3 regions of the Kitasatospora sp. NPDC001095 genome follow, and region 2 is predicted to be linked to each of the others. Evidence: riboswitches for the same ligand, from Rfam matches in the RefSeq annotation. Region 2 holds a riboswitch; each other region holds the start of a gene.

Region 1 (5,461 bases), on a different contig from region 2:
CTGGCGCACCTGTTCGCGGAAGTCGTCCTTGCGCAGCAGCAGTGCCCGCCCGCTGCGCCCGCGCGCCGCCTGATACGGCGCGGCGGCCTGGAGGGTGGCGGTCAGGTGCAGCCGGCCGAGCGCGCCCTGCGGGCGGCGGGCGCGGACGGTGTGCCCGCCGGTGGTCTCGGCGGGGGAGCGGCGGCCCTGGGCGCCGCGCCCGGTGCCCTTGACGGTGAACAGCCTGGTCCGGTACGGGTCCCCGGCCGCGACTGGCGCCGACTCCCGTGCGGGAGCCGGATGTTGGGCCGGTACGGGCGGCTGCGCGGGGGCGTCGGCGCCCTCGGTGGCGGGCGCCTCGGGCGAGTGCGCCTCGGGGCCGCCGTCGGACGGCTCGGGTGCGCCGCCGCCGTCAGGGCCGCCGCCGTCGGGTCCGCCGTCCTCCGGCCCCCCGTCCGGCCCGCCGTCGCCGTCGCCGTCCGGGCCGGGCCCGTCGCCCTCGGGCTCCGGGTCGTCCTGCCGGGCGTGCTCCTCCAGGGTGCGGTCCAGCTGCTCCTCGTCCAGCCCCGGCGCGTCGAAGGGGTTGCGGCGGCGCCGGTGCGGCAGCGCCAGCCGGGCGGCTCGTCGGACGTCCTCCTCCAGCACCTCGGTGCGCCCGTCCCAGGCGGCCAGCGCGACGGCGGTGCGGGCCATCACGATGTCCGCGCGCAGTCCGTCCACCTCGAAAGCGGCGCACACGGCGGTGATCTGACGCAGTGCCACGTCGGTGAGCTCGACCGTCGGCAACAACTCCCGGGCCGTGGTGATGCGTTCGGCGAGCGCCCGCTCCTCCTCGGCGAACCGCGCGGCGAAGCCTGCCGGGTCCGCGTCGTAGGCGAGCCGGCGACGGACCACCTCGGCGCGCTCGACCGGGTCCCGGGTGGCGGCGATCTCGACGGTCAGGCCGAACCGGTCGAGCAGCTGCGGCCGCAGCTCGCCCTCCTCCGGGTTCATGGTGCCGACCAGCAGGAACCGGGCCGCGTGCCGCACCGACACTCCCTCGCGCTCGACGTACGAGCGCCCCATCGCGGCGGCGTCCAGCAGCAGGTCCACCACGTGGTCCTGGAGCAGGTTCACCTCGTCGATGTACAGCACGCCGCGGTGCGCCCTCGCGAGCAGCCCGGGCTCGTACGCCTTGACGCCCTCGGCCAGTGCCCGCTCCAGGTCCAGCGAGCCGACGATCCGGTCCTCGGTCACGCCGACCGGCAACTCGACCAGCTGGGACGGCCGTTCGGACGCGGACGGGGTGGCGTGCGGCCCGTCCGGGCACTGCGGGTCGGGTGCGGCCGGGTCGCAGGCGAAGCGGCAGTCGTCCACGGTGGCGATGGACGGCAGCAGGCCGGCCAGCGCGCGCACCATGGTCGACTTCGCGGTGCCCTTCTCGCCGCGCACCAGCACGCCGCCCACGGCTGGGGAGACCGCGTTCAGCAGCAGGCCGAGCCGCAGGTCGGCCATGCCGACGATCGCGGTGAACGGATAGCGGACGTCGGTCATGCGTCACTCCCAGGGGCCCCGGGCGGGAGGAACGGCAGCGATCCGGCCGCCGGCACCCCGCCCTCGATCAGCTTCCACAGCGCGTCGGTGTCCGCGTGCTCCTCGATCAGGTCGCCCAGCCGGTCCAGCCGGGCCTCGCGCGCCGCGGCGAAGGAGGTGTCCGGCGCCGGGACGAACGCCCGCCCGGACAACTCGGCGACCTCGCGCAGGAGTTCGCGACGGAATCCGTCGTTCTCCAGCGCGCCGTGCCAGGTCGTGCCCCAGACCGCGCCCACCCGGCAGCCGTCCAGGAAGGCGTCCCCGCCCTCGACCGCCACCACTCCGTGGTGGATCTCGTAGCCCTCGACCCGCTGCCCGTACGCCTCGCCGACCGGGCGGGCCAGCACCTTCTCGGCGCCGAACCGCACGTGCGTCGGCAGCAACCCGAGGCCCTCGACGGCGCCCGCCTTCGACTCGACCTCGTCCACGATCGAGTGCGCCAGCATCTGGTAGCCGCCGCAGACCCCGAGGACCGGCAGGCCGGCCGCCGCCCGCGCCCGCAGGGCCGGCTCCAGGCCGCGCTCGCGCAGCCAGGCGAGGTCCGCGACGGTGGCCCGGGTGCCGGGCAGTACCACCAGGTCGGCGTCGGCCAGCTCCTCCGGCCTGGTCGCCCAGCGCACCAGCACGCCCGGCTCCTGCACGAGCGCGTCCACGTCGGTGAAGTTGGACAGCCGGGGGAAGCGCACCACGGCCACCCGCAGCACGTCCGCGCCGAGCGGCCCGGGCCCGTCCGCCCGGTCCACCACCGTGGACAGGTCCAGCGAGTCCTCGGCGTCCAGCCAGAGCCCGGGCAGCATCGGCAGCGTGCCCAGCACCGGACGGCCGGTCAGCTCGCGCAGCATGTCCAGTCCGGGTGCCAGCAGGCGCGCGTCGCCGCGGAACTTGTTGACGAACCAGCCCGCCACGTGCCGCTGGTCCTCCGCCGACAGCAGCGCCAGCGTCCCGTACATCGCCGCGAAGACCCCGCCCCGGTCGATGTCCCCGACCACCACCACCGGCAGGGCGGCGGCCGTGGCCAGGCCCATGTTGGCGATGTCGCGGTCGCGCAGGTTGATCTCGGCGGGCGAGCCCGCGCCCTCGCAGACCACCACGTCGTAGCGGCGGCGCAGGTCGGCCAGGCACTCCAGGGAGCGCTCCAGCAGGACGGGCTTGCGCTCGCGGTAGTCCAGCGCGCCCACCTCGGCCACCGGCCTGCCGAGCAGCACCACCTGGCTGCGGCCGTCCGCGCCCGGCTTGAGCAGCACCGGGTTCATCGCCGCCTCCGGCTCCACCCGGGCGGCCTGCGCCTGCATCGCCTGGGCGCGGCCGATCTCGGCGCCGTCGGAGGTGACGAAGGAGTTCAGCGACATGTTCTGCGCCTTGAACGGCGCGACCCGCACGCCCTGGCGGGCGAGCCAACGGCAGATCCCGGCCGTCACCACGCTCTTGCCCGCGTCCGAGGTCGTCCCCGCGACCAGCAGTGCGTTGCTCATCCCCGTCCCCTCATCCTCGGCAGCAGTCGCTTCGTCGGCACCCGTTCCGCGGGCACCCGTTCTGTCAGCGCCCGTTTCGCCAGCACCCGCAGCAGGACGTGCCCCGCGACCGTCGTACCCAGCGCCAGCGCGCCCACCCGCCGGGAGAGCGCGCAGGCCCGCTCGATGTCGTCCACCGTCACCGGCCGCAGCTCCGCGCCCAGTACCGGCCGGTTCTCCACGCGCTCGCCGTACCGCAGCGTCCCGCCCAACCGGACGCCCACCGCGCCGGCGAACGCCGACTCGGCCTGGCCCGCGTTCGGGCTCGGGTGCGCGGAGCCGTCGCGCCGCCAGACCCGCCAGGCCGTCCGCGGTTCGGGCGCGGCTGCCACCGTCAGCAGTGCCGTCAGCCGGGCGCCCGGCCAGCCCGCCAGGTCGTCCAGCCGGGCCGAGGCCCAGCCGAACCGGGCGTAGCGCGGCGAGCGGTGGCCCACCATGGCGTCCAGGGTGTTCACGGCGCGGAAGGCGAGCAGGCCGGGCGTGCCGGCCAGGGCGCCCCAGGTCAGCGCGTTGACCACGGCGTCGGCGGTGTTCTCCGCCACCGACTCGACCACCGCCCGGGCGATCTGCTGCCCGTCCAGCGCGCTCGGATCCCGTCCGCACAGGTGCGGCAGCCGTTCCCGCGCGGCCGTGAGGTCGCCCGCCGCCAGCGAGCGGCCGATGGTGCGCGCCTCCCGGGTCAGCGAGGTGCCGCCGAGCACCGTCCAGGTCGCGGCCGCCGCCAGCGCCGCCCGGCCCAGCGGGCGCCGGCCCACCGTACGGTCCAGGGCGAGCGCGCCCGCCGCGACCGCGCCCACGCACAGCGCCGTGTACCCGGCCCCGGCGGCGCGGCCGTCGCGCCACAGCCGCCGCTCCAGCCGGGTCGCGGCGCTGCCGAAGACGGCCACCGGGTGGCCCCGGCGGGGGTCGGCGAAGCGGGCGTCGGCGGCGTAGCCCGCGGCGGCGCCGAGCGCGAACGCGGCGGCGCGGGTCAGCGGACGGCGCGCGGAAGGCGCGGGCGGGATCATCGGTCGCACGGCGGAGGGCAGCTCGGGGTCGGGCAGGGCGGGGCAGCCTGCATCGCGTGCGTGTCCTCACTCAGGGTCCGCGCCCTGGATCGACGTGACGGCGGCGAGAGTCTCCTGGCTTCCGGGTCGAACGCACCCTCGGAGCCTTCCAGCGGCCGTCGACGGCCCGCCGTGGCGATGTTCCGAGCGTGCTCCCCGGTGACAGTGGCGGGACCGCGCCGGACTTCCACCGGCTTCCTCTCCATGCCTCCGTTTGGCCCCAGGATCCCATCACGGGCTCGAACCGGGAGTCAACCGAGGTCACGGAGGGGTTGGTCACACGCGGACGCCGCTGACGCCCGTGGGCCCGGTCGGCGCTGCGGGCCGAGGACGGGGCCTGCCACTGCCTGCCCTCGTCCTCGTCCTCGGCCTTCGTCTTCCCGCTGGCCCGCCGTCCTCGCCACCCGTCCGCGGCGCCACCTCGGCAGAGCCAGGGCCGCCGGCTCCTCGGCAGGGCCGGTCCGCCGCCCGGGTGACCCGGACGGCCCAGCCCGGTGGCCGAGCGGGCGGGGCGCCGGTGAACTGGTGTCCGAACACCGTCCGGTCCGTGAGGCAGGAGAGCGGGGAGCGAAATGCGTTGGGGAACCGCAGCCGTCGTGGCGGCCGCCGCGGTCGGGGCCGCCGTGCTGGTGATCGGCCGTCGGGCATCCGAGCGGATGGTCCGTCCGGTGACCACCGTTCAGGAGTCCGCTCCGGTCGTGGTCCGCGGCCTCGCCCCCGGCCGGGTCACCTTCACCCGCGGCCCCGGGAGCCTGCGCCCCGGCCGCTGGGCGGTCGAGTGGGCGGACGGCGGTCACGCGGTCGTCGAGGAGATCCTGCACGGCGACGAGCAGGAGGTCACCCGCCGGCTGGTCCGCGCCGACCGGGGCACCCTCACCCCCGGCACCGAGGTCCGCTTCACCCCGCGGGTCCACCTCGGCGACCCCACCGAGGCGCTCGGCCTCGCCTTCGCCGACACCGCCGTCGACGGCGAGCTCGGCGCCCTTCCCGCCTGGCAGCTCGACGGCAAACGCGGCACCTGGGTGATCCTGGTGCACGGCCCCGAGGCCGACCGTCGGCAGACCCTCCCCGTGCTCCCCGTCCTCGACCGGCTCGGCCTGCCCGCCCTCGCCGTCACCTACCGCGGCGACCGGGGCGCCCCCGCCTCCCCGGACGGGCTCAGCCACTTCGGCGAGACCGAGTGGCGCGACGTCGAGGCGGCGATACGGCTGGCGCTGCACAGCGGCGCCGGCAACGTGATCCTCTACGGTTGGTCCCTCGGTGCGACCATGGTCCTCCACACGGCGGCCCGCTCCGCCTGGTCGCACGCCGTCCGGGGCCTGGTCCTCGACTCGCCCGTGCTCGACCGCCCGG
Region 2 (5,461 bases):
CGGGGAAAGGAGGCCGGAACGCCGTACGAGTAATAGGCTGGAAGCAGTCAGCCCGTTACCGAATCTGGAAGGACCCCTGTGGAGCTCGCCGCCTACGCCGATCTCGCCGTTCGGCTGGTGAACACCGAGGAGCCCGAGCGCGGCACCGACGCGCTGACCTCCGTGGAGGCGGTGCGCGGCCTGTTCTCCGACTCCTCGCGGGCCGCCGCCCTCGCCGACGAGTCCGACCTGCCCCGGCTGCGGGCGGTGCGGACCAGGCTGCGCGGCGTCTTCGAGGCCGCCGCCGAGGGCGACGAGGTCCGCGGCGTCGACCTGCTGAACAGCCTGCTGATGGAGTACCCCGTCAGCCCGCTGGTCTCCGGACACGACTACCCGGACGACGCCGGGCGGCCGCGCTGGCACCTGCACCTGGCCGACAACTCCCCCACCGCCACCGCGCACTACACCGCGGTCGCCTGCATGGGCCTGGCCGTCCACCTGACCGAGCTGGGCGCCGACCGGCTCGGCATCTGCCAGGCCGCGCCCTGCCGCAACGCCTACCTGGACACCTCGACCAACCGCTCCCGCCGCTACTGCTCGGACCGCTGCGCGACCCGCGCCAACGTGGCCGCCTACCGGGCCCGCAAGCGCCAGGAGGCGGAGGCCGCGGGCCGGGCCTAGGCCCTCGCGAACCCAGGCCCCGGGAGGTCGAGGCCCCGGGAGTCCGGGCCCCAGGGCCTCAGACCTCCTCCACCCAGGCGCCGAGCCGGTGGGCCAGGCCCGGCACCCGGGCCAGCCGCGGGGTGAGCAGCAGCCGCTCCAGCCGGCGCCCCGGCGCCAGCCAGGCCGGGCTCGGGCTCAGCCGCAGCAGCACCCGGCCGAGCACCAGCTCGTCCGGGACGGCGCCGTAACTGCGGCTGTCGCTGTCCACCGGGCGGTTGTCCGACAGCAGCCACCAGCCCTTGGGCCGGCGCTCGGCGGCCCGCTTCACCACCAGCAGGTCCTGCTGGAACGGGTGCCGGAAGACCACCACCGCGCCCGGCCGGATCGGCGCGCCGTACCGGACCAGCAGCCGGTCGCCCTCGCGCAGGGTCGGGACCATCGACGGCCCCGCCACGTCGACCAGCCCGAACGGCAGCACGCCGCCCCGGTCCCCGGCTCCGACGTCCTCCGGTCGCGTGCTCCGCGCCACGACTCCTCCTCCCGCTCCGCCCGTACCCCCAGTCTGCCGTACGGGCCGTCAGCGCTCCGATGTCCGGAATACCCCGGTTCCGGGTCCGTCTTTCGCCCTAGGCCCGCCGCCCGATCGCGAAACCGGGCGGGCGGAAGGGTAATCTCGGGCGCGGGAAGACGATCTAAGGAAGGACTCCCATGTTCTCTCGTCTGTTTGCACCGCGTGCCACCGCCCACGCCCACTGCGATCTGCCCTGCGGCGTGTACGACCCCGCGCAGGCCAAGCTCGAGGCCGAGTCCGTCAAGGCCACCCAGGAGAAGTACCAGGCCAACGAGGACCCGCACTTCCGCGCCCGCGCCATCATCATCAAGGAGCAGCGCGCCGAGGCCGTCAAGCACCACATCTCGGTGCTGTGGAGCGACTACTTCAAGGCCCCGCACTTCGAGAAGTACCCGCAGCTGCACCAGCTGATCAACGACACCCTGAAGGCCGCCTCGGCCGCCAAGGCGTCCACCGACCCGGCCACCGGCCAGGCCCTGCTGGACCTGATCGCCGAGGTCGACAAGATCTTCTGGGAGACCAAGCAGGCCTGAGCCTGACGCGTCGCCACCCGACCGCCCCCGTCCGGACCACCGGACGGGGGCGGTCGTGCGTTCACGCCCGATCCTCGAACGGTAAGGGTTGCCTGCCCTGAGTGGCTGTTATGCTGCCAGGGCGTCCGAGGGGGAAGTCCGGTGTGAATCCGGCGCTGACCCGCAACGGTGAGCACGGCCCGTACCAGCCCGTACGGCCGCGCCAGCCCGATCACCCTCGGCCGCCGAACTCCCGACAACTCGCCGTGGACTGCGAGGGGAACGGCGCCCCGGCACGCCCCGGCCCGCGCCCGCCCCGGCGCACCCCCGGCCCGAGGCAAGGCGCACCCGTGAACCGCGCACCCGCAGACCGTGCAGTCGGCCCGCCCACTCGTCGCACACCCGTCGTCCCGCTCGCCGCCGGCCTCGGCGCCGCCCTCCTGCTCTCGCTGGTCTGCGGGGTCGCCCTCGGCTCCTCCGGGCTCGGCCTGCCCCGGGTGCTGCGGCTGCTGGGCGCCGGGCTGACGGGCGGTCGACTGGAGGCGGACGAGGCGGCCGCGTACGCGATCGTCTGGGAGATCCGGCTGCCGCGCACCGTACTGGCCGCCGTGGTCGGCGCCGGACTGGCCGCCTGCGGCGTCGCCGTCCAGGCCCTGGTGCGCAACGCGCTGGCCGACCCCTTCGTCCTCGGCATCTCCTCCGGCGCGGCCGTCGGCGCCAACGCCGTCCTGCTGTTCGGCGCCTTCGCCTCGCTCGGCGTGTGGGCGATCTCCGCCTCCGCCTTCGGCTCCGCCCTGGCCGCCATGACGCTGGTCTACCTCGCCGCCCGCACCGCGTTCGGGCTCACCCCGCTGCGCCTGGTGCTCACCGGCACGGCCCTGTCCTACGGGTTCTCCGCCGCCACCACCCTGATGGTCTTCGCCGCCGACCGCGGCGAGGCCGCCCGGGACGCCATGATGTGGCTGCTCGGCAGCCTCGGCGGCGCCACCTGGGGCTCGGTGCCGATCGCCGCCGTCACCGTCCTGGCCGGCCTCGCCCACCTGGCCTGCGCCGCCGGACGGCTGGACGCGCTCGCGATGGGCGACGAGACCTCCGCCTCGCTCGGCGTGGACCCGGACCGGCTGCGCCGCGAGCTGTTCGTGGTGACCGCCGCCGTCACCGGCACCGTGGTCGCGGTCAGCGGGGCGATCGGCTTCGTCGGGCTGCTGATGCCGCACCTGGCCCGGATGCTGGTCGGCGCCGGGCACCGCCGGGTGCTGGTGATCGCCCCGCTCGCCGGGGCCCTGCTGCTGGTCTGGGTGGACATCGCCTCGCGCACCCTGCTGGCGCCCGCCGAACTGCCCGTCGGGGTGTTCACCGCGGTGCTCGGCGTGCCCGCCTTCCTGCTGATGATGCGCCGCCGCGGCCAGTCCTTCGGAGGCACCCGGTGACCGACGTGACCGAGGCGGCCGCCGTGGCCGCGCACGCCCAGGACCTCGCCGTCGACGCCGTCTCGGTAGAGCCGGCCGGCACCCGACTGGTCCACGAGGTGAGCCTGGCGGCCGCCGCCGGACAGGTGGTCGGGCTCATCGGCCCGAACGGCAGCGGGAAGTCGACGCTGCTGCGCTGCGTCTACCGGGTGCTGAAGCCGGCCGGCGGCGCGGTCCGGCTGGCCGGCGACGACCTGCACGCCCTCACCGCCCGCGAGACGGCCCGCCGAGTGGCCGCACTGACCCAGGAGCACTCCGCCGAGTTCGACTTCACCGTCGCCGAGGTGGTCGCGATGGGCCGGCTGCCGCACCGCCGCGGCTTCGGCGCCCCCACCGACGGGGACGCGGAGCGCTGCGCCGAGGCGCTGCGCAAGGTCCGGGCCGGGCACCTGGCCGAGCGCGGCTTCCTGAGCCTGTCCGGGGGCGAGAAGCAGCGGGTGCTGTTCGCCCGCGCCCTGGTCCAGGAGCCGCGCCTGCTGGTGCTGGACGAACCCACCAACCACCTCGACATCGCCCACCAGTTGGAGGTGCTGGCGCTCGCCCGCGAGGCCGGCCCGACGGTGCTCACCGCGCTGCACGACCTCAACCTGGCGGCGGGTCACTGCGACCTGCTGTACGTGCTGCGGGCCGGCCGGATCGTCGCCTCCGGCACGCCCGAGGAGGTGCTCCGACCCGCCCTGCTGGCCGAGGTGTTCGGCGTCCGGGCCACCCCGGTGCGGCACCCGGAGAGCGGTGCCCTCCAGCTGCTGTTCGACCGTCTCGACCACCCCGTCTGATCCGCCCTCCCCTGCCCAGAGGAACCACCGTGCGCACCAAGGCCGTTGCCGCCACCGCCCTGCTCACCCTCGGACTCACCGCCTGCGGCGCCGAGATCGCCCCCAAGGAGACCGCCACCGCCTCCGCCCACTACCCGGTGGCGGTGGACAACTGTGGCGAGAAGCTCACCTTCGACCGGAAGCCCGCCCGGGTGGTGACCAACGACGTCAACATCACCGAGCTGATGCTCTCCCTGGGCCTCGCCGACCGGATGGCCGGCTACGTGATGCCCGACGACAAGGGGCAGATCGACAAGGTCGCCTGGAAGGACGGCTACCAGCAGACCACCTGGCTCTCCAAGAAGGTGCTCACCAAGGAGATCGCCCTGGACGCCAAGGCCGACCTGGTCTTCGCCGGCTGGCACTACGGCTTCGACGAGGGCAGCGGCGTCACCCCGCAGGCCTTCAAGGCGCTCGGCGTCGACTCGTACGTGCTCAGCGAGTCCTGCCGCACCGGCAGGGGCACCGTGCGCGGCGTGATGGACCCGCTGGAGGCGCTCTACACCGACCTGGCCAACCTCGGCGAGATCTTCGACGTCAAGGACCGCGCCGACAAGCTGATCGCCGACTTCAAGGCGCAGATCGCCGCCGTCCCGCAGCCCGAGCGCCACCCGTCCGTCTTCCTGTACGACAGCGGGCAGGACAAGCCGTACACCGCCGGGAAGTTCGCCGCCGCCAACGAGATCATCGCCAAGGCCGGCGGGACCAACATCATGGGCGACCTCGCCGACACCTGGGTCACGGCCGGCTGGGAGAGCGTGGTGGAGCGCGACCCCGAGGTGATCGTGATCAACGACTACGCGACGCCCGGGGCCGAGGAGAAGCGGCAGTTCCTCAAGTCCTTCCCGCCGCTGGCCGACGTCGCCGCGATCAGGAACGACCGGATCTTCGTCATGGACTACGTCGACCTGGTGGAGAGCCCGCGCAACCCGGCCGCGGTCGGCGCGCTGGCCGGGTACCTGAGCACCGTCCCGGCCCGCTGACCGGTCCCGCTCCCGCTCCTCCGGCCCCGGGCGGCCGGGCGTACGCTCAAGGTACGAGCCGACGGAACCCGACCGGAGGAGCGAGATCATGACCACCACGGCGACCCCCGCCGCCTTCGACACCCGCGCACTGCGCCAGGGCATCGAGCGCCGCGACGCCGAGACCCTCCTCGCGCTCTACGCGGAGGACGCCGAACTGCGCATGGTCGATCGCAAGACCCAGCCCAGCCACCCCCTGGTGATGCACGGGCGGGAGGAGATCGGCGCCATGCTGGACGACATCTACAGCCGCGAGATGACCCACAAGCTGGAACAGGTGGTGGTCCAGGGCGACCACGTCGCCTTCCTGGAGTCCTGCCGGTACCCGGACGGCGTCCGGGTGCTGATGTCCTCGATGGCCGGGCTGCGGGACGGGCGGATCGTCGACCAGACCTCCGTCCAGGCCTGGGACGAGACCGGTCCCGAGCAG
Region 3 (5,461 bases), on a different contig from region 2:
GCAGGGCTAGACGCGTTTCAGGGCCCGGTGCGGAACGACACCCGGGTGCGGTGCTCGCCGGTGCGGACGGTGAGCCCGTGGTCGGGGAGGGCGGCCGGGGCGCCGCCCTCGGCGAGCCAGCAGGCCACGGCCGAGCCGAGCAGCAGCGGGTCGATCGCCGGGTCGGGGCGGTTCCAGTCCGGTTCGGCGCGGGCTTCCAGCAGCAGGCCGGTGCGCAGCCGGAGCAGGTGGCGGGCCGGGCTGAGGGCGGCCACCGCGACGGCGAGGCCGGGGAGTTCGGCGGCGGTGTCGGCGAGCCAGCGGGCGGCGGGGAGTTCGGCGTGCACCTCGGTGCGGGCGAGGACCTCGGCGGTGTAGCGCAGGGCGTCGCCGGGGTGGTCGTCGGTGAGGGCGTGGAAGCCGCGCGGGGTGTGGCCGTCCGGGTCGAAGGGGTAGCGCCGGAGGCTGACGTCGGTGCCCTCGCTCCGGCCCTCGACGTCGTACGCGGTGGGTCCCTCGGTGGCGGCGGGGTGCGGGACGGGCTTGGGGTAGGGCGGCAGGGCCGGTTCGTCCCGGGGTTCGTCCAGCTCCTTCAGGAAGGAGTAGAGCAGTGGGCGCAGCAGGCGGGCGGACTCGCCGCGGTGGGCGAGCGACCGGTCGGTGATGTCGCTCAGGTCGGCCGGGTCCCGGGCCAGGGCCAGTTCGAGCTGGGCGGTGAGGTCCCCGTCGGGGTCGAGGACGGGCGCGGCCTGGCCGAAGGCGTAGCCGGGGGAGCGCGGGTCGAGTTCGGCGGCGCCGGTGGCGACGAGCAGGGTGCGGTGGTCCAGGGCGGCGCCGTAGACGGTGACCGAGCCGTGGTCGCCGATCACGCAGTCGGCGGCGACGAGCGCGGCCTGCCAGCCCTGGTGGGGCGGGATCAGGCGCAGGCCCATCCGGCAGGCGGCGGCGAGCAGCGCCTCGGGGTCGTGGCGGCTCCACACGTTGGGGTGCAGGACGACGGCCACCGTGTACTCGTCGGCGGGCAGTTGGCGGACCAGCCGCTGGGGCAGGTCGGGGTGGCGGCCGAATAACGAGTGTTCGCTCCAGGTGGAGCTGACGACGACGAGCCGTCGGCCGCCGACGGCGCCGAGCGCGGCGCGGTAGCCGTCGCGGGAGCGCCGGCTGCCGAGCATCCGGTCGAAGCACGGGTCGCCGACGACCTGGGCGACGTCCAGCGCCTCGGGGCAGGAGTCCCGCAGCCGGTCCAGCTGCTCGGGGTGGGAGAGGCCCAGGACGTCGACGAACACCCGTCCGCGGTGGGTGAGTTCGTTGCGGGACAGGCCGGCGGCGCTGACCGTGTCGCCGGTGGACTCGGTGACCAGGCGGTTGTAGCCGGCGCCGTGCGGGAGGACGACGAGGCGGGCGTCCAGGCGGTGCATGGAGGAGTGGACGGCGCAGGCGACGGCAAGGTCGAAGCGGCGGTGGACGGCGTCCTCCCAGTCCAGCACGGTGAAGCCGGACAGGCCGTGCAGGTACTCGTCCAGGGCGCGGTCGGCGAAGGCGGAGCCGGGGTTGACGGTGAAGTAGCGCTCGATGCCGTCAGGGCTCAGCAGGGTGAGGACGTCCAGGACCCGGGTGGCCGAGGTGAGGGTGCGGGCGACCGCCAGCACGCGGGCCCTGACCGGTCGGGTGTTCCAGCGGTCGGCGGGCCAGGCGTGGGGGTGGGACGGCACAGCATGATCGTACTCATCCGGTCGGGCCGCGGCGCGGTTCCGAGTGCGGGTCAGCCCGCGGCCGCGCTGGGCTCGTGGTGCTCGGCGGCGGCGCACTCGTCGAGCAGGGGGCGCATGGCCTCGTCCACGAGCCGGTAGCGCACCACTCGTCCGTCCCGGTCGCCGGTGACCACGCCGGCCGTGCGGAGCAGCCGCAGGGCCTGGGAGACGGCCGGGTCGCGCATGCCGGTGGCGACGGCGAGATCGCTGACGGCGAGCGGGCCGGCCCGATGGAGGGCGAGCAGCAGGGCGAGCCGGCCGGGGTCCGCGAGCAGGGAGAACCGCTCGGCCCAGGACCGGACGTGCGCGGGCTCGCCGATCGCGGCGATGGCCTCGCAGACCCGGTGTCCGTCGATGGTGCGGTGGCCCGCGCGGTCCTCCGGTACGAGATGCATGCGGACATTCTCGCAGGCAGGGGCCTGTGATCCTGGACACCTGCGCAGGTGCGCAGCCTTGCATGGGTCGGGGCGGGGCCCTACGGTGTTCCCCGCCGTGGTGCTCGGGAAGACCGGTGACGGACCCTCAGGGGTCCCAGCCCGGAGCGGCCCTCGCCACTGTGATCGGGTCGCTCCTCCGTCCACGGAGGAGCGTCGTCCGCACCCATGAAGCCACTGGGCGCCTCGTGCGCCTGGGAAGGCGGGTGCGGGTGTTCCCGTCAGCCAGGAGACCGGCCACGGCAGCTCACGAGGTTTTCCACGAGGTGCTGGAGCGTGATCCGCATGACCCTGCCCGAAACCGTTTCCGCCGGGACCGGACCCGGCCCCGCCGCGCTGCCCACCTTCAGATGGCGGCGCGAGGACACCGTCCGTACGGCCGGGCTGATGGCGGTGATCGTGGCCATGCACGTGGCGGCCTTCGGCACGCTGATCTTCCTGGTCGCACCCGAGCGGTACGCGGTCGGCACCCAGGTCTTCGGGGTGGGCCTGGGTATCACCGCGTACACCCTCGGCATGCGGCACGCCTTCGACGCCGACCACATCGCGGTGATCGACAACACCACCCGCAAGCTGATGGCGGACGGCAAGCGGCCGGTCTCGGTGGGCTTCTGGTTCGCCCTCGGGCACTCCTCGATGGTGGTGCTGATGGCCGCCCTGGTGGCGGGCGGCGCGCAGCTGGCGAACACGCTGATGGACGACGAGTCGCCCACCCACAAGTGGCTGGGCGTGGTCGGGACGACGGCCTCCGGCGCCTTCCTCTACCTGATCGGCGCGCTCAACCTGGCGGCGCTGCTCGGCATCCTCAAGGTGTTCCGCTCGATGCGGGCCGGGCGGTTCGACGAGAAGGAGCTGGAGGCGCACCTCGACTCGCGCGGCCTCATGGCCCGGGTGCTGAACCGGGCGACCCGTTCGATCACCCGGCCGGGGCAGATGTTCCCGGTCGGCATGGTGCTGGGCCTGGGCTTCGACACCGCGACCGAGGTCACCCTGATGGTGATGGCCGGCTCGGGTGCGGCCTCCGGGCTGCCGTGGTACGCGATCGTCTGCCTGCCGCTGCTGTTCGCGGCCGGGATGAGCCTGTTCGACACCCTGGACGGGACGTTCATGAACTTCGCGTACCAGTGGGCCTTCGCCAACCCGGTGCGCAAGGTGTACTACAACCTGACCATCACCGGTCTGTCGATCGCGGTGGCCTTCATCATCGGCACCATCGAGCTGGTCGGGGTGCTGCACGAGAAGCTCGACCTGACCGACCCGGTCACCGGGTTCATCGCGGACATCTCGCTGGACAACGTCGGCTACGCCATCGCCGGGCTGTTCGTGGTCGTCTGGGCGATCGCGATCGGGTACTGGAAGCTCGCCCGGGTCGAGAAGCGCTGGACGCCCGACAGCCCGTGACCGGGCGGCCGCCGGCCTCCGAACACGTGGAACGGCGCCTCCCCGAACCCGGGGAGGCGCCCGCGGCCCGCCCGTTCCCGGACACCGGGTCGGCGCCGAACGACGCGCCCGGGTGGGGGAGCGGGGAGCGGGGTGCGCGGCGCGGTCGCGCGGGGGCGTGCAGGGGGCACCGGGGGTTCTGTCGGGGGCGCTCGGCGGGCGGTTCGGGCCGGGGGTTCGTAGGCTCGACGCATGGCGGATGCGTACGCGGGGCGGCGGGAGCGGGTGAGGGAGCACTGCAGTGCGGCCGGGGCCGACGCGGCGCTGATCACCCGTGCGGCGAACGTGCGGTACCTGACGGGCTGCGCGCCCTGCGGGGCGAGTCTGCTGCTGACCAGAGAGCGGGCCCTGCTCGCACTGCCGGACGACCTGCCGCCGGACGACACCGGCGAGCACCTGATCGCCCCGGACGTCACCCGGCTGCCGGTGGCGGGCGGGTCGGACACCGCGCTGGCCGCCGCGTCGGCCGCCGCGCGCTCGGGGGTGGCGGGCCTGGCGGTGGAGGAGCACGACCTGACCGTCAGCCGGCACCGGGCGGTCGGCGGCCTGACCGAGGGGGCGCGGCTGATGGACCTGGGCCGGACCGTGGAGCGGCTGCGGGTGGTCAAGGACGAACGCGAGATCGCCGACCTGCGGATCGCCGCCGAGATCGCCGACCAGGCGCTCGGCGAGCTGCTGGAGTCGATCCTGGTCGGCCGCACCGAGCGGCACCTGGCGATGGAGCTGGAGCGCCGGATGATCGACCACGGCGCCGACCGGGCGGCCTTCCCGGTCTCGGTCGGCACCGGCAGCCACTCCGGCCAGGCCGCCCACCAGCCGACCGACCGCCGGGTGGAGGAGGGCGACTTCCTGACCGTGGTGATGGGCGCCCAGTACCGCGGCTACGGCGTCTCCACCGCCCGCACCTTCGTGATCGGCGCCGCTCCCGCACCCTGGCAGGTGGAGCTGCACCGGCTGGTCTTCCGGGCCCAGCGGGCCGGGCGGGAGGCGCTCGGACCAGGGGTGGAGCAGTGCGTACCCGACCGGGCCGCCCGGCAGGTCCTGGAGGCGGCCGGCCACACCGAGGCCTCCCCGCACCCGGTGGGCCACGGCATCGGGCTGGAGATCCGGGAGGCCCCGCGACTCGGTCCGGCGGACATGGGTAAACTGGACAGCCGCGTACCGGTCACCGTCGGCCCAGGGGTCCACCTCCCGGGCAAGGGCGGAGTCCGGATCGAGGACACGCTCGTCGTGCGCCCCCTCGAAGAGGGCGGGCCCGAGCTGCTCACCATCACCACCAAGGAGCTCCTCGCCCTGTGACCGCGGCCCCCGGGCCGTGGGCGGCAGGACGCACCCCTTGGTTCCTTGACAGCTATATCCAGGAGTAAGTGCGCCCGTGGCTTCCACGAACGATCTCAAGAACGGCATGGTCCTCAAGCTGGAGGGCGGCAAGCTCTGGTCCGTCGTCGAGTTCCAGCACGTCAAGCCCGGCAAGGGCCCGGCCTTCGTGCGTACCAAGCTCAAGGAGGTCCTGACGGGCAAGGTCGTCGACAAGACCTTCAACGCGGGCACCAAGGTCGAGACCGCCAACGTCGACAAGCGCGGCATGCAGTTCTCGTACAAGGACGGCGAGAACTTCGTGTTCATGGACATGGACACCTACGACCAGCTGACCATCGAGCCGTCGGTCGTCGGCGACGCCGCCAAGTACCTGCTGGAGGGCTTCGAGGCCCTCGTCGCGCAGAACGAGGGCTCGGTCCTGTACATCGAGCTCCCGGCCGCCGTCGAGCTGACCATCGCCAACACCGAGCCGGGCGTCCAGGGCGACCGCTCCACCGGTGGCACCAAGCCGGCCACCCTGGAGACCGGTGCCGAGAT

Evidence for each region. Region 2 has a riboswitch for cobalamin ahead of ACWDBB_RS15105 (FecCD family ABC transporter permease). Riboswitches for the same ligand answer to the same signal wherever they lie in the genome.
Region 1: another riboswitch for cobalamin. It lies ahead of ACWDBB_RS11755 (cobalamin biosynthesis protein); the one in region 2 lies ahead of ACWDBB_RS15105 (FecCD family ABC transporter permease).
Region 3: another riboswitch for cobalamin. It lies ahead of ACWDBB_RS12065 (HoxN/HupN/NixA family nickel/cobalt transporter); the one in region 2 lies ahead of ACWDBB_RS15105 (FecCD family ABC transporter permease).

The regions. Positions count from the first base shown of each region.
Region 1 is NZ_JBSFKQ010000009.1:200,386-205,846, forward strand. It holds gene ACWDBB_RS11745 (putative cobaltochelatase) at 1-1,512, opposite strand, end outside; gene ACWDBB_RS11750 (cobyric acid synthase) at 1,509-3,023, opposite strand; gene ACWDBB_RS11755 (cobalamin biosynthesis protein) at 3,020-4,069, opposite strand; cobalamin riboswitch at 4,177-4,309, opposite strand; gene ACWDBB_RS11760 (alpha/beta hydrolase) at 4,681-5,461, shown strand, end outside.
Region 2 is NZ_JBSFKQ010000014.1:120-5,580, forward strand. It holds gene ACWDBB_RS15090 (CGNR zinc finger domain-containing protein) at 79-660, shown strand; gene sodX (nickel-type superoxide dismutase maturation protease) at 719-1,081, opposite strand; gene sodN (superoxide dismutase, Ni) at 1,351-1,746, shown strand; cobalamin riboswitch at 1,835-1,983, shown strand; gene ACWDBB_RS15105 (FecCD family ABC transporter permease) at 2,076-3,155, shown strand; gene ACWDBB_RS15110 (ABC transporter ATP-binding protein) at 3,161-3,970, shown strand; gene ACWDBB_RS15115 (ABC transporter substrate-binding protein) at 4,000-4,992, shown strand; gene ACWDBB_RS15120 (nuclear transport factor 2 family protein) at 5,081-5,461, shown strand, end outside.
Region 3 is NZ_JBSFKQ010000010.1:72,031-77,491, reverse strand. It holds gene ACWDBB_RS12080 (AAA family ATPase) at 1-10, shown strand, start outside; gene ACWDBB_RS12075 (hypothetical protein) at 18-1,691, opposite strand; gene ACWDBB_RS12070 (ArsR/SmtB family transcription factor) at 1,742-2,125, opposite strand; cobalamin riboswitch at 2,207-2,420, shown strand; gene ACWDBB_RS12065 (HoxN/HupN/NixA family nickel/cobalt transporter) at 2,450-3,565, shown strand; gene ACWDBB_RS12060 (aminopeptidase P family protein) at 3,797-4,903, shown strand; gene efp (elongation factor P) at 4,980-5,461, shown strand, end outside.